DNA from 2 places in the Kitasatospora sp. GP30 genome. Region 1 is predicted to be linked to the other one. Evidence: riboswitches for the same ligand, from Rfam matches in the RefSeq annotation. Region 1 holds a riboswitch; the other holds the start of a gene.
The links. Region 1 has a riboswitch for S-adenosylmethionine ahead of P3T35_RS32270 (IclR family transcriptional regulator). Riboswitches for the same ligand answer to the same signal wherever they lie in the genome.
Positions count from the first base shown of each region.

Region 1 (7,102 bases):
CGCACGTCGCCACCCCGCCGCCGAACGCGTTCAGCCCGGTACTGATGAAGAGCCCGTCCGGGGTCGTGTGCGCGAGCCACTCGTCGCTGGTGGAGTGCTTGCTCCCGTGATGCCCGAGCTTCAGCCACAGGTGGCTCTCACGGCTGCACATGGGCCCCGCGAGGCCCATCAGATACTGCTCGTTGATCGACTCGGCGTCCGCCATCAGCAGCACCTTCTGGCGCTTGCCGAACGCATCCGGCTCGCCCGTCAGCACCGTCACCAGGCTGCACATGTTGGCGATCCGTTCCTTCTCGCCCGCCGCGAACTTCTTGACATCGCCGGGTCGTTGCTGCGCGCCGCGCGAGTGGATGGTCGGCCCGACGACGCCGCCGACCAGGTGGAGGTCCGCGCCTGGCCCCGTCCCCAACAGCGGCACGGGGTCGGGCGGCATCGTCACCAACTGCGGCTCGTTGACCACCCGTTGCCCGGACACACCGGTGAAGGTCGTCCATTCGGTGAACAGCCGCGCCATGAAGTCGCCGCCGCCCTCGCGGTAGTCAGCGGGCCTGAGTGAGTAGGCGACATTGCGGATCGTGTACTTCAGCCGGGCCGGGTCCCGACCGTCGACCAGGACATCCTGCAGGAGGTTGAAATGGTCCTGGTCCGGGTGCGTCACCACCAGCCAGTCCAGCGTGTACGGATCGCGCAGGCGGCTCAGATAGTGGTCAAGCCTCCCGCGCAGGTGCGCGATCACGCGCTGCTTGGCGTCACCGGTCACCACCGCCGCCGGGCGCCAGGGCGGGACGGCGCCGGCCGTGCCGCAGTCCACCAGGATCGCGTGCGTGCCAATGCCTGGAGCCGCCCGGTCATAGAACCACAAGAGCGTGCAGTCACCTTGCCCGACGTTGAAGAAGACCACTTCGACTGGCATGCCACCTCCGTCGACCAGGCCCAAGTCAGCAATTCTGCGACTCAGCGTGACCTGATCCTGACACATCGCACCCGAGGGGCTGGAGGAGTTCCGGACTCATGGCCAGTTCCGTGACCGCTTGGCCCAATGTCGCCGTCACACATGAGAAGCCTGGGGCGGGGGCGCCCCCAAACCATTCGCACTTGTCGCCGCGAAAACACATCGTTGCTGGTCAGGGCCCTCTTTCAAGGCTCCGTGAACGCGCTAGAGATGAGCCCTTGCCCAAGCCGGACAATCCGGTGCGGCTGCCGCGACCAGAACGACAAGCAGCTCGGAGCCCGCTGCCCCCAGCTGGCTGGCGCCCCCGATCACGGCACCTGGACCGGGTGACGAACGACTCCCGCCGGAAGCGTTGGCACAGGACCACTGCGCCACATCAAGGGACACGACCTGACCCTGCGTCACCAACCACAGGAGTTGAGCCAGAACCCGAGTTCTGACGTCACCGGGGTACTTGCCAGGCCGGCATCGGGAGTGCTCCTGGTGAAAGGCCCTGGTCATGCCGCAGATAAGTGCCGTGAGTCTGGCGATGCCTTGGCCGGCTTTGTCCAGGCCCGCGAGCTGCCGCCGATCAGGTTCTGCGCGAGATGACCATGATGTATTCGCAGGGAGCGTTCGTCGGGTTGGCGAAGCCGTGGTCCGCGTCGGCCTGGAAGAACAGGGAGTCGCCCGTGTTCAGGGTCTCGCTGATTCCGCCGATCGCGACGGTGAGGGTGCCTTCGAGCACCACGAGTTGTTTCTCGGTACCCGGCGGATACCCGGGCAGCAGTCCGGTGGAGACCTGCGCGGGGAGGTAGTGGACGACCATCTCGCCTCCTCCCGCGCCGGGGGCCGCTGACACCATGTGCCGCTCGAAGCCGGTTTCCGGGTCACGGTAAACGGGGCGATCGTTCTTGCGCATGACAATGGCCACGCCGGGCGCGGCAGCAGCCGGCGCACCGATCAGGTCCGAGAGCGACGCGTCGAGCGCGTGGGCGATCCTGGACGCGACGCCGATCGTCGGGCTCTTCTCGCCGCGTTCGACCTTGGACAGCATCGCCCGGCTGACCGACGACTGTGTGGACAACTGGTCCAGCGTCAGGCCGGCCTCCTCGCGGCGTCGCCGCACGTTGCCGCCGAACGCACCGGCCAGGTCATCACCGTGCTGTGGTTCGGTCGCGTTCCCGTCTTGCTCGACCACCGTGCTCCTCGATCGATGGGTACCTCGCTGTCCCACAGTGTAGTGTTTCTTCTAAAGAAGATCTGATCTTCTATCGGAGACACGCGATGCTCGCCCGACACGACGGAGGGGTTCCATGCGTTTGATCTCGAGTGGCCGGCACCATGCCACGTTCGAATTCGGCGACCTGCAGGTGATCTCGTTACGAGACGGGTACATCGACATGCCGCCGACACGGCTCCGCGACAAGGATGGGCGCACGCTCGATGTGCTGCCGGCCGCCGTCCCGCTGACCGGCGACAACTTGCGGCTGTCGGTCAACGCCTTCTTCGTCACCGACGGCACGCGGTCGGTGCTCATCGACACCGGCGCGTCCAACGCCTGGCACGACCCCACCATGGGATTGATCTACGACGCGCTCGACGAAGCGGGAATCGACCGCGCGCGTGTCACGGATGTGGCCATCACCCACAAGCACGAAGACCACGTGAGCGGCCTGATCGCGCCGGACGGTTCAGCGGCGTTCACCAGACTCGAGCGCGTGTGGATCGGAGCGGGCGACGCCTCGGTGTTCACGGGGCGGCTCGAGCCGATCCGCGACCGGGTCGTACCCGTGTCGGAGAAGGTCGCGATCAACGACTGGACCACCGCGATCCCGACACCGGGCCACACACCTGGTCACACCGTGTACGACATCAGGAGCGGCATCGGCCACCTTCTCGTCTGGGGCGACACCGTTCACGTTCCCACGCTCCAATTCGATCAGCCGAACGTGTCCTGGGAGCTCGACGGCAACCAGTCCCAGGCCCGCAGCGCGCGAGCAGCCCTCCTCGAACAACTGACTCAACCACACCACTTCGTAGCCGGCGCCCACCTCGACTCACCCGGCATCGCCCGCGTAACCCCCTCCGGCGACGGTTATGCGCTGGAATACCTCGCACCACCGATCGGCTGATCGAGCCTGCCGGCTCCGGGCCGTGCTCGTGATGGCGGCCAAGGGCAAGCTCAACGGCGACCCCCACAAGCACGACGAGCGACGCACCGCGCGTCGCTCGCGCTGTGGCCGCAGGGACGGTGTCGGCGGTGCGCACGGACTGCGAAGCGATCAACACCGCGCTCGGCCCGGCACCGCGGCCCTCAGCCTCGCGGACCTGACCGCGCAGCGCGTCGTGGATCCGTTCCACCGTCCCGTCGTCGTGCCACCGCGTGAAGTACCAGTACACCGTGGGCCTTGGCGCGAAGTCTTTTGGAAGCTGTCGGCAAGCGCACCCGGTCCGCACGACGTAGAAGATCGCGTCCACGATCCGCCGCCGCGGATGCTTCTCCCGTCGCCCGCCCTCGGGCCCAACCGTCGCAGTCAGACGCCGCCGAGTACTCGGCGGACTGCTCAACGAGTACCACGCCGCCCCGATCAAACCACCCCGTGATCCACGGGAACTCCCAGTTCAGCGGCCTGATCGGAGTTTTGACACCCTTCATGACGGTCAGGGGTGGTGTAGGGCTTCGGTGAGGCGGTTGGCGGCCTCGACGACGGCCTGGGCGAGGCGTGCACCGGGGTGGCGGGTGAGGCGTTCGATCGGGCCGGAGACGGAGACGGCGGCCACAACCCGGTTGGACGGGCCGCGGACGGGAGCGGCGACGGAGGTGACGCCGGGCTCGCGTTCGCCGATGGACTGGGCCCAGCCGCGCCGCCGCACGCCGCTGAGGGCGGTTGCGGTGAAGCGGGCGCCCTGCAGCCCGCGGTGGAGGCGCTCGGCCTCCTCCCAGGCGAGCAGGATCTGTGCGGCAGCACCGGCTTTCATGGACAGGGTCGTGCCGACGGGGACGGCGTCGCGAAGGCCGGAGAGGCGCTCGGCGGCGGCCACGCAGATCCGCATGTCGCCCTGCCGGCGGTAGAGCTGGGCACTCTCACCGGTGATGTCGTGCAGGCGGGTCAGGGCCGGGCCGGCGGCAGCCAGCAGACGGTCCTCGCCCGCCGCGGCGGACAGTTCGGTGAGTCGGGGGCCGAGAATGAACCGACCCTGCAGGTCCCTGGTGACCAGTCGGTGGTACTCGAGTGCGACGGCGAGTCGGTGGGCAGTGGGCCGGGCCAGACCGGTGGCGGCGACCAGCCCGGCCAGGTTGGCGGGGCCGGCCTCCAGGGCGCCGAGGATCGAGGTGGCCTTGTCGAGCACGCCAACGCCGCTCGTGTTCTCCATGAATGGGTACTCCAGTCTCAAATCCCGCGAGCGGCAGGTGGGTTGTGCTCGCGGGAGGCTCCGGGCGGGGAGCGGGGAAGGTCAGCGCGAACAGGCCGGTGGAGTCGGCCGATTGCCTGCGCCGGACATGAGACGGGTACGCGGAAGGGCCGGGGCGGCAAGCACCCGGACAAGGGACAGCACAGAGAGCACCGAGTCTCCTCATCTTTCCCGCGCCACGTTGGCGACAGGCCGGAGTTGGCACTGATCCCGGGCGGCGCGGCATGTACGTCGAACGCCGAGTCGACCGGGGAGTTGCCGGGGCTTCGTAGGGCCGGTCCCTCCACCCCTCTGGATGATTCGCGAGGAACCATACAGGAATCCGCGGACGGGACGGCCCGCCCAACCCCGAAGGCCGGCTCAGAGCAGCGGGGGCGCGTGGAAGGCGCCGAGGGCGCCGGAGGCGAGGTCCCGGTCCAGCCAGTAGCGCCGCGACTCGGCGAGCATCACGTAGACACTGACGGCGTGAATGCCGGGGATCTCGGCGAGTTCGTCGTCGATGAAGAGCGCCAGGGCGGAGCGATCGGTGACCAGGCCCATGCAGAGGACGGACAGGTCACTGGCGACGTGAACGGCGAGGCGGGTCTGGGGCAACTGGTCGAGGCGCCGCATGACCTCGGGGGTCTCGCCTGGGGCCACCCGCAGGCGGAGCATGAACGGGGTCTGGAAGCCGAGCCATTCCGACACGATCTCCAAGCGCGGCTTGACCCAGCGCTCGTCCAGGACCCGCCGCACGACGCGGTGCGCGGTGGAGGTGGGCAGGGCGGCGGCGCGGGCGATGCTCGCGGCGGAGGCCCGGCCGTCCTGGATCAGCTGGGTGACGACGGTGCGCTCGGCCTCGCTGAGGGGCTTGGCGGGCGGGTTGGCGGTCGCGGTGCCCTCCGGGCTGACCCCGGCGAGTTCCAGCAGGCCGGCGCGCTCGGCTTCGGTGAGGAACTGCGGATCCCAGGTGGCACCCCGGCGCAGGGTGCTGAGCGCGGGCAGGGCGTTGACGCGGCGGACACCGGGGACCGAGAACAGCCGGTCGATCGCCTCGCTGGTGGCCGCCTCGGACGGGGCGTGGATCACGGCGTAGAGGGGGTAGTCGCCGGAGATCTGCGCCAGGCGCTGGACGTGGGGAAGGTCACGGAGCCGCTCCAGGACCGCCAGCGGGGTTTCGCCGGTGATGTCCAGGAAGACGTGGACCGGCATCGCCGTGGAGTGCAGGCCCCAGTCGGCCTGACCGACCACGCGCACCATGCGGGCCTTGTGCAGCCGGTCGTAGCGGCGTTTGAGGGTGCCCGCGTCGGCGAGCAGGATCGCGCCGATGTCGTCCCAGGTGGCCCGGGGGGCTACGTGCAGCGCCCCGATCAGGCGCCGGTCGAGCTCGTCGAGGAGAGGCCCAGTCATGTTTCCGTACCTTAGACTGCCGGTTGATCCCATCGTGACATAGAGGATCTAGAAAATCTCTCACTTGAGTGCCATTGTTTGCGGAAACATCCCTCAGTAGTGCCGAAAGGGTCGCCATGAGTGCCACCGTGACCGAGTCCCGGGAGACCGAGCCCGGCTCGAGATCCATGCGCGCCATGAACCGCGCGATGGCGGCGATCGAGCGGGCCGGCAACCGGCTGCCCGACCCGTTCTGGCTGTTCTGGGCCCTCGCGGCGGTGGTCGCCGTGCTCAGCGCCGTACTGGCCGCCGAGCACGTCAGCGCCGTGCTCCCGGGGACGCACAAGACCATCAAGGTGCAGAACCTGCTCAGCAAGGACGGGTTCACCCTCGTCATCGGGCACGCCGTCGACAACTTCGCGCAGTTCCCGCCGCTGTCGACGGTCCTCATCGTGATGTTCGGCATCGTCGTCGCCGAGAAGAGCGGGCTGTTCGAGACGCTGCTGCGCCGCCTGGTCGCGCGGGTGCCGGGCCGCTACCTGACCTTCGCGCTGGCGCTGACGGCGATGGTCAGCCACGTCGCCGGCGACGCCGCGTACGTGACGCTGATCCCGCTGGGCGCGGCGCTCTACCGGGCCGCCGGCCGCAGCCCGATCCTCGGCTGCGTCGTCGCCTACGTGTCGGTCTCCGCGGGCTTCAACGCCTCCCCCGTCCTCACCACGACCGATGTGCTGCTGTCCTCGATGTCCACGGCCGCGGCCCACGTCGTCGACCCGCACGGTGCCGTCACCCCGGTGGCGAACTACTACTTCGGGCTCGCGTCCTCTGTCCTGATGGCAGTGGTGATCACGATCGTCGTCGAGACGGTACTCGTGCGGCGCTCGGACCTGGAGCCCGACGAGCCGGTGGCCCCCGCGCCGATCGCCGAGAAGGCGGAGGCGCAGGCGATCGAGGCGACCGCGCGGCAGCGCAGCGCGCTGCGCGGGGCCGCACTGGTCGCGCTGGGTCTCGCCGCGCTCCTGGTCGCGGCGATGATCCCGACGCACTCGCCGCTGCGCGGCGACCACGGCAGCATCGTCAACTCGCCGGTGTTCAGCGGCATGGCGCTGATCCTCGGGGTGTTCTTCGCCGTGATCGGCTGGGTCTACGGCCGACTCGCAGGCACCTTCCGCGGCACCCCCGACGTGATGGCCGCGATGGCCGACGGCACCAGGTCGATGGCACCGACCATCGTCCTGTTCTTCGCGATGTCCCAGTTCCTCGCCTACTTCAAGTGGACCAACCTCGGCGACATCCTCGCTGTCAAGGGCGCCGAGCTGCTGCGCGACCTGCACCTCGACGGCTGGCTGGTGCTGCTCGGCGTGGCCGTGCTGATCGCGGTGATGA
Region 1 covers NZ_JARZAH010000036.1:4,472-11,573, reverse strand. The annotation lists gene P3T35_RS32285 (hypothetical protein) at 1-979, opposite strand, end outside; gene P3T35_RS32280 (XRE family transcriptional regulator) at 1,524-2,132, opposite strand; gene P3T35_RS32275 (MBL fold metallo-hydrolase) at 2,248-3,066, shown strand; gene P3T35_RS32270 (IclR family transcriptional regulator) at 3,596-4,309, opposite strand; SAM riboswitch class I at 4,508-4,650, opposite strand; gene P3T35_RS32265 (Lrp/AsnC family transcriptional regulator) at 4,709-5,737, opposite strand; gene P3T35_RS32260 (AbgT family transporter) at 5,854-7,102, shown strand, end outside.

Region 2 (7,102 bases), on a different contig from region 1:
GCCTGGCCGCGCTGCTGGCCGAGCCCCGCCGCGCCCTGCTCGCCTTCGACTTCGACGGCACCCTGGCCCCGATCGTCGCGGACCCCGAGCAGGCCTTCGCGCACCCGGGCGCGGCCGGCGTCCTGGCCCGGCTGTCCGGCCGGGTCGGCACCGTCGCGGTGGTCACCGGGCGTCCGGCACTGGCCGCGGTGCGGCTCGGCGGCTTCGCCGCTGCCCCGGGCCTGGACCACCTGGTGGTGCTCGGCCACTACGGCGCCGAGCGCTGGGACTCCACGACCGGGCAGCTGACCGCGCCCGCCAGCCACCCCGGCGTGGCCGCGGTCCGGGCCGAACTGCCCGCGCTGCTGGCCTCGTTGGGCGTCCCGGAGGGCACCGTGGTGGAGGACAAGGAGCGCTCGCTGGCCGTGCACACCCGGCGCACCGCCGACCCGGACGCGGTGCTCGACCGCCTGCGTGCGCCGCTCGCCGACCTGGCCGCCGCGCACGGCCTGGCGGTGGAGCCGGGGCGGATGGTGATCGAGCTGCGCCCGCCGGGCGTCGACAAGGGCGCCGCGCTCACCGAGCTGGTGCGCGAACGCGGGGCCGGCGCAGTGCTCTACGCCGGTGACGACCTGGGCGACCTGGCCGCCTTCGACGCGGTCGACCGGCTGCGGGCCGCCGGGCTGCCCGGGCTGCTGGTGGCCAGCGGCCCGGTGACCGGCGAGCCGCCGGTGCGCGAGGTGGCCGAGCGGGCCGACCTGGTGGTGCCGGGGCCCGGCGGGGTGGTGGAGCTGCTGGACCAGTTGGGCGAGGAGCTCGTGCCGACGCGCTGAGTCGCTGCTGAGTCGCTGCTGGGCCGCTCAGGAGGCGGTCAGCGCGGCCAACTGCTCGAGGAACCACTGCTGCGGCGAGAGCGCGGTGGCCGCCGCCGCCAGCCGCTTGGTGCGTTCGGTGCGCTCGGCGGCGGGCATGGTCAGGCCCCGGTGCAGCGCGTCGGCGGTCCCCACCACGTCGTACGGGTTGATCCCGATCGCGTCCTCGGCCAGCTCCGCCCAGGCGCCCGCCTCCCGGGAGAGCACCAGCGCGCAGCCCGCCTCGGAGACCACCGGCACCTCCTTGGCGACCAGGTTCATGCCGTCCCGGATCGGGTTGACCAGCGCCACGTCGGCCAGCCGGTAGGCGGCCAGCGAGCGGGCGAAGTCGTCCTCGACCTGGAGTATCAGCGGCTGCCAGGTGGCGGTGCCGAACTCGGCGTTGATCTCCTCGCTGATCCGCCGCACCGCCGCCGTGTAGTCGCGGTACTCGGCCAGGTCCTGGCGGGACGGGTAGGCGAAGGCGATGTGCACCAGCCGGTCGTGCCACTCGGGGCGGGTGCGCAGCAGGTGCCGGTAGGCCTGCAGGCCGCGCACGATGTTCTTGCTCAGCTCGGTGCGGTCCACCCGGACGATGGTTCGCCGGTCGCCCACCGCGGCCTTCAGCGCGGCCAGTCGCTCGTCGACGTCCGGCCGGTGCGCCCGCTCGCGCAGGAACTCCGCGTCGGCGCCCAGCGGGTGCACGCCCAGCGCCGTGGTGCGGCCCTGGAAGGTCACGGTCAGTGCCGCCCGGTCCACGGTGGCGCCCAGCACCCGCTCGCTGCAGTCGGCGAACGCCTCGGCCCAGCGCCGGGTGTGGAAGCCGGCCCGGTCCGCGCCCAGCACCCCGGTGAGCACGGCGGCGGCCGGGCCGTCGGGCAGCAGCCGGAAGTAGTCGACCGGCGCCCAGGGGGTGTGCAGGAAGTAGCCGATCCGCAGGTCGGGGCGGCGCTCCCGGAGCAGGGCCGGCACCAGGGTCAGGTGGTAGTCCTGGACCAGCACCGCCGCGCCCGGCGCGGCCTCGGCGGCCAGCGCCGCGGCGAAGGCCTCGTTGTACTCCCGGAACCCGGCCCACCGCTCGGCCGCGGCCTGGTCGAAGGCCGGCGCGGTGGGGGTGTTGTAGAGCTGGTGGTGCAGGAACCACAGGGTGGAGTTGGCCACCCCGTTGTACGCCTGGTCGAAGACCACCGGATCGATGTCCAGCATCCGGACGGCCTGGCCGCCGACGTCGAACCCGGCCAGGTCCAGGCGGCCCTGCGGGGACTGCCGGGCGGCGGCCCGGTCCGCCTCGCCGAGCGCCGCGCAGACCCAGACCGCGTGCGGGTCGTCGATCGCGGACAGCCCGGACACCAGGCCGCCGCCACCGCGGCGCGGTGTCAGGCTGCCGTCCGCGGCGTGGCGGAAGGCGACCGGGCCGCGGTTGGAAGCGACCAGGACGCGTGCGGTCGTTTGCTCGGCCATACCGGCAACCTTGCCGGGGTCGCGGGGTGGCAAACCAGGGCCTTTGTCACATCCGCTGGTTCCGGTACTCCGGCAGCTCGATCATCGGCGGCCGCTCCAGGGCCGTCACCGGGTGGTCGTGCGCCGTGAAGTCCCGGGTCACCGGGTCCCGGGAGAACTGGGTGAGCACCGGGCGGGCCAGGTCGTCGGCGGCCTTGAGCCGGTTGGTGCGGTCCAGCCGCTCCAGCGCGGTGCGGTAGATGGTGGCGGCCATCCGGCCCAGTGCCTGGCTGTCCTGGTGGCGGTGGTGGCGCACTCCGACGTCCACCTGGGCCAGCGCGTCCAGCCCGACCAGGTCCAGGGCGTCGACCAGCAGGCCCAGCTCCACCCCGTAGCCGGTCGGGAAGTGCAGCCGGTCCAGCAGCGAGCGACGGGCCGCGTACTCGCCGCCGAGCGGCTGCACGAAGCCGGCCAGCTGCGGCCAGTGCAGGTTGAGCAGGGGTCTGGCGACCAGTTCGGTCACCCGGCCGCCGCCGGACGGGACCACCGTGCCTGAGCCCGCGGCGGAGCCGCTGTTCGAAACTTCCAGCGGGCGGTCGTACATCGCCTTGACCAGCTGGATCTCCGGGTCGGTGAGCAGCGGGCCGACGATCCCGGAGACGAACGCCGGGTCGAACTCGCGCAGGTCGGCATCGATGAAGCAGACGATCGCCCCGCTGGTCACCAGCAGCGAGCGCCACAGCACCTCGCCCTTGCCGGGCACGGCCGGCAGCCGGGGCAGGATCGCGTCCCGGTGCACCACCCGGGCACCGGCGGCCGCGGCCACCTCGGCGGTCCGGTCCACCGAGCCGGAGTCCACCACCACCAGCTCGTCCACCAGCGGGATCCGCTCCATCAGCTCACGGCGGATCACCTCGACGATCTCGCCGACCGTGGACTCCTCGTCGAGCGCCGGCAGCACCACGCTGACCGTGCCGGCCGCCCCGGCCGCCTCCTTCGCGGCCAGTAACCGCGGCACCGGCCGGTCGGCCGCGGTCCAGGACCTGCGGCGCAACCAGCGGGCCGCCTCCGGGAGTAGCGCGGGGCTCTGCTCGGCTGGCAAATCTCGCTCCTTGTACGCGTGGAAATGGTCCGGGGCGTCTCGCGTGGCGGACGGCCCCTTTCCGCTGTGGTGCCTTCGGATACAGTCTTCGTACTGCGGTCAGACCTTCGCACACCGGGGTGGACCGCCAGGAAAACGTCGGCTCGCGCATCCGTGCGGTGCGCCGATGACAACTTCACAGAGCTCATCCAGAGGGACTGAGGGAACGGCCCGTTGACGTCCCGGCAACCTTCTCGACCGGCCTGTAGCAGGCCCCGGCGAGACAGGTGCCAATTCCGGCCCGGGCGCGACCGCGTCACGGGGAAGATGAGGAGAGAGGCCTCGCCGCCCATGGCTACCGCTACCCCTGCCGCAACGTCCACCGTTGATCTCGGCCCCGCCGCCGCCCTGTCCTGTCGGGAGTGCGGCACCCGGTTCCCGCTCGGTCCCAGCTTCGCCTGCCTGGAGTGTTTCGGCCCGCTGGAGATCGCCTACGACTACAGCGGCCACGACACCGCCGAGTTGCGGGCCCGGATCGAGGCCGGCCCGGCCTCCATCTGGCGCTACGCCCCGCTGCTGCCGGTCCCGGCCGACGTGGCGACCAAGCCCAACCTCAACCCCGGCTGGACCCCGCTGGTCGAGGCCGACCGGCTCGGCAAGGAGCTCGGCTTCACCGCCCGGCTGCACGTCAAGGACGACTCCGGCAACCCCACCCACTCGTTCAAGGACCGGGTGGTGGCCTGCGCCATCGAGGCGGCCCGGGCCTTCGACTTCACCACCCTGTCCTGCTCCTCCACCGGCAACCTGGCCGGTGCGGTGGGCGCCGCGGCGGCCCGGGCCGGCCTGCGCTCCTGCGTCTTCATCCCGCACGACCTGGAGCACGCCAAGATCGTCATGGCCGCGGTCTACGGCGGTGACCTGGTCGGCATCGAGGGCAACTACGACGACGTGAACCGGTTCTGCTCCGAGCTGATCGGCGATCCGGCCGGCGAGGGCTGGGGCTTCGTCAACGTCAACCTGCGGCCGTACTACGGCGAGGGCTCCAAGACGCTGGCCTTCGAGATCTGCGAGCAGCTCGGTTGGCGGCTGCCGGAGCAGATCGTGATCCCGATCGCCTCCGGCTCCCAACTCACCAAGATCGACAAGGGGTTGCGGGAGCTGATCGAGCTCGGACTGGTCGAGGACCGGCCGTACCGGGTCTTCGGCGCCCAGGCGACCGGATGCTCCCCGGTGGCCGAGGCGTTCAAGGCCGGTCGCGACGTGATCCGTCCGGTCAAGCCGGACACCATCGCCAAGTCGCTGGCGATCGGCAACCCGGCGGACGGCCCGTACGTGCTGGACATCGCCCGGCGCACCGGCGGCGCGGTGGAGGACGTCACCGACGCCGAGGTGGTCGAGGCGATCCGGTTGCTGGCCCGCACCGAGGGCATCTTCGCCGAGACCGCCGGCGGCGTGACCATCGGCGTGCTCAAGAAGTTGGTCGAGAGCGGACAGCTGGACCCGGGCAAGGAGACCGTGGCGATCAACACCGGCGACGGCCTCAAGACGCTGGACGCGGCGGCGGGGGCCGGCCTGACCGCGGTGATCCGGCCGAGCCTGGAGTCGTTCCGGGCCGCCGGCCTGGTCTGAGTCCGCCCGCATCCCCCACCCGGAACCGCCCGAACGCCATGAGCGCCTTGAGCAAGGAGTACCCCCGATGAGCGCCACCGTCCGCATTCCCACCATCCTGCGCACCTACACCGACGGCCGGTCCGAAGTGACCGCCGAGGGCGCCACCCTGGCCGAGGTGATCGCCGACCTGGACCGCAACCACACCGGCATCGGCGCCCGACTCCTGGACGACACCGGCAAGTTGCGCCGGTTCGTCAACGTGTACGTGAACGACGACGACGTGCGGTTCGCCGAGGGCCTGGCGACCGAGATCCCCGGCGGCGCCGGCATCTCGATCATCCCGGCCGTGGCGGGCGGCTGCTGACGGCCCGTCAGGGCCCTGTGGGGCGTCGTGCGGTCATGGCGGGCCGCACGGCGCCCCGTGCCGTGTCCGGGGGTGGTCCGCGGCGCCCGCCGGCAGGGCATAGGCTGTCCGTGCCGGCAGCGGTTCGGACGTCCTGGTCGCCGGGACGCAACTGCCGAGGTACCACTGGAATCGTGCTCGGGACGCGTCAGAAATTCTCGGGCAATTCGTGGTTTAAGTCCGCTATGTCCCAGGCGAATTGCCGACTCTGTCGCATTCCTCCCCAGCTGTCCCTTGGCGGGGCCGTCGAATTGGCGTCCAGTGACCCTGTTGCTCAGGGCGCTGCTCCGGATACATTCAGCCGCGGTCGACGCATTTGCCTGCCTCGGGGCGCCAACTGGCGCCCTGGCGTGGGTTGCTGCGGCATGCAGGGCCACGCCCCGGGGGGACACCTTCGGCATGGTCCGCCAGACCCGGGTCCGCGACCGGCGAACCCGTGAAGGGCCAGCACAGCACTAGGGGAGTTCGGAATGGCTCAGGGCACCGTCAAGTGGTTCAACGCGGAGAAGGGCTACGGCTTCATCGCGGTCGACGGTGGTGCGGACGTGTTCGTCCACTACAGCGCGATCCAGATGGACGGCTACCGCACCCTCGAGGAGGGCCAGCGGGTCGAGTTCGAGATCTCCCAGGGGCAGAAGGGCCCGCAGGCGGACATGGTCCGCGCCGCGGTCTGACCTTTCCGATCCTCGGGGGCCTCGGCTCAGACCGAGCTGGTGGACCAAAGCGGCCGAGCCCGCGGCCGACTTCCCATCCGGGAGTCGGCCGCGGGCTCGGCCGCTTGTCGTCGCCGTGCGGTTCATCCCGGCGCGTCGTTCAGCTCGAAGGAGCTTGCACTCGCCACACCGGAGTGCTAATCATTGGCGTTAGCACTCACAGCTTGAGAGTGACAAACGGACCGGGTCGGTGAGGCTCGGAGTGCGGCAGGGGACAGGACCCCCGCGCTCCAGGCCGTCCGTCGCGGGCACCTCTGGTCCGAGCAGTCGACCGTGTCCTGGAGGACCACTTCCAATGGCCAAGATCATCGCGTTTGACGAGGAAGCTCGCCGCGGCCTTGAGCGCGGCATGAACCAGCTTGCCGACGCCGTCAAGGTGACGCTGGGCCCCAAGGGCCGCAACGTCGTCCTTGAGAAGAAGTGGGGCGCCCCCACGATCACCAACGACGGTGTCTCCATCGCCAAGGAGATCGAGCTCGAGGACCCCTACGAGAAGATCGGCGCGGAGCTCGTCAAGGAGGTCGCCAAGAAGACCGACGACGTCGCGGGTGACGGCACCACCACCGCCACCGTGCTGGCCCAGGCCCTGGTGCGCGAGGGTCTGCGCAACGTTGCCGCCGGCGCCAACCCGATGGCTCTGAAGCGCGGCATCGAGAAGGCCGTCGCCGCCGTCTCCGACCAGCTGCTGGCCCAGGCCCGCAACGTGGAGACCAAGGAGCAGATCGCCGCGACCGCCTCGATCTCCGCCGCCGACACCCAGATCGGCGAGCTGATCGCCGAGGCCATGGACAAGGTCGGCAAGGAAGGCGTCATCACCGTCGAGGAGAGCAACACCTTCGGTCTGGAGCTGGAGCTCACCGAGGGCATGCGCTTCGACAAGGGCTACATCTCGGCCTACTTCGCCACCGACCTGGAGCGGATGGAGGCGTCGTTCGACGAGCCGTACATCCTGATCGCCAACTCCAAGATCGGCTCGGTCAAGGACCTGCTCCCGCTGCTGGAGAAGGTCATGCAGTCCGGCAAG
Region 2 covers NZ_JARZAH010000009.1:170,810-177,911, reverse strand. The annotation lists gene otsB (trehalose-phosphatase) at 1-812, shown strand, start outside; gene P3T35_RS16700 (trehalose-6-phosphate synthase) at 840-2,291, opposite strand; gene P3T35_RS16695 (glucosyl-3-phosphoglycerate synthase) at 2,338-3,372, opposite strand; SAM riboswitch class I at 3,554-3,685, shown strand; gene thrC (threonine synthase) at 3,703-4,980, shown strand; gene P3T35_RS16685 (MoaD/ThiS family protein) at 5,048-5,326, shown strand; gene P3T35_RS16680 (cold-shock protein) at 5,836-6,039, shown strand; gene groL (chaperonin GroEL) at 6,374-7,102, shown strand, end outside.
Region 2: it holds a riboswitch for S-adenosylmethionine, as region 1 does, so the genes downstream of both, thrC (threonine synthase) here and P3T35_RS32270 (IclR family transcriptional regulator) in region 1, are expected to answer to the same signal.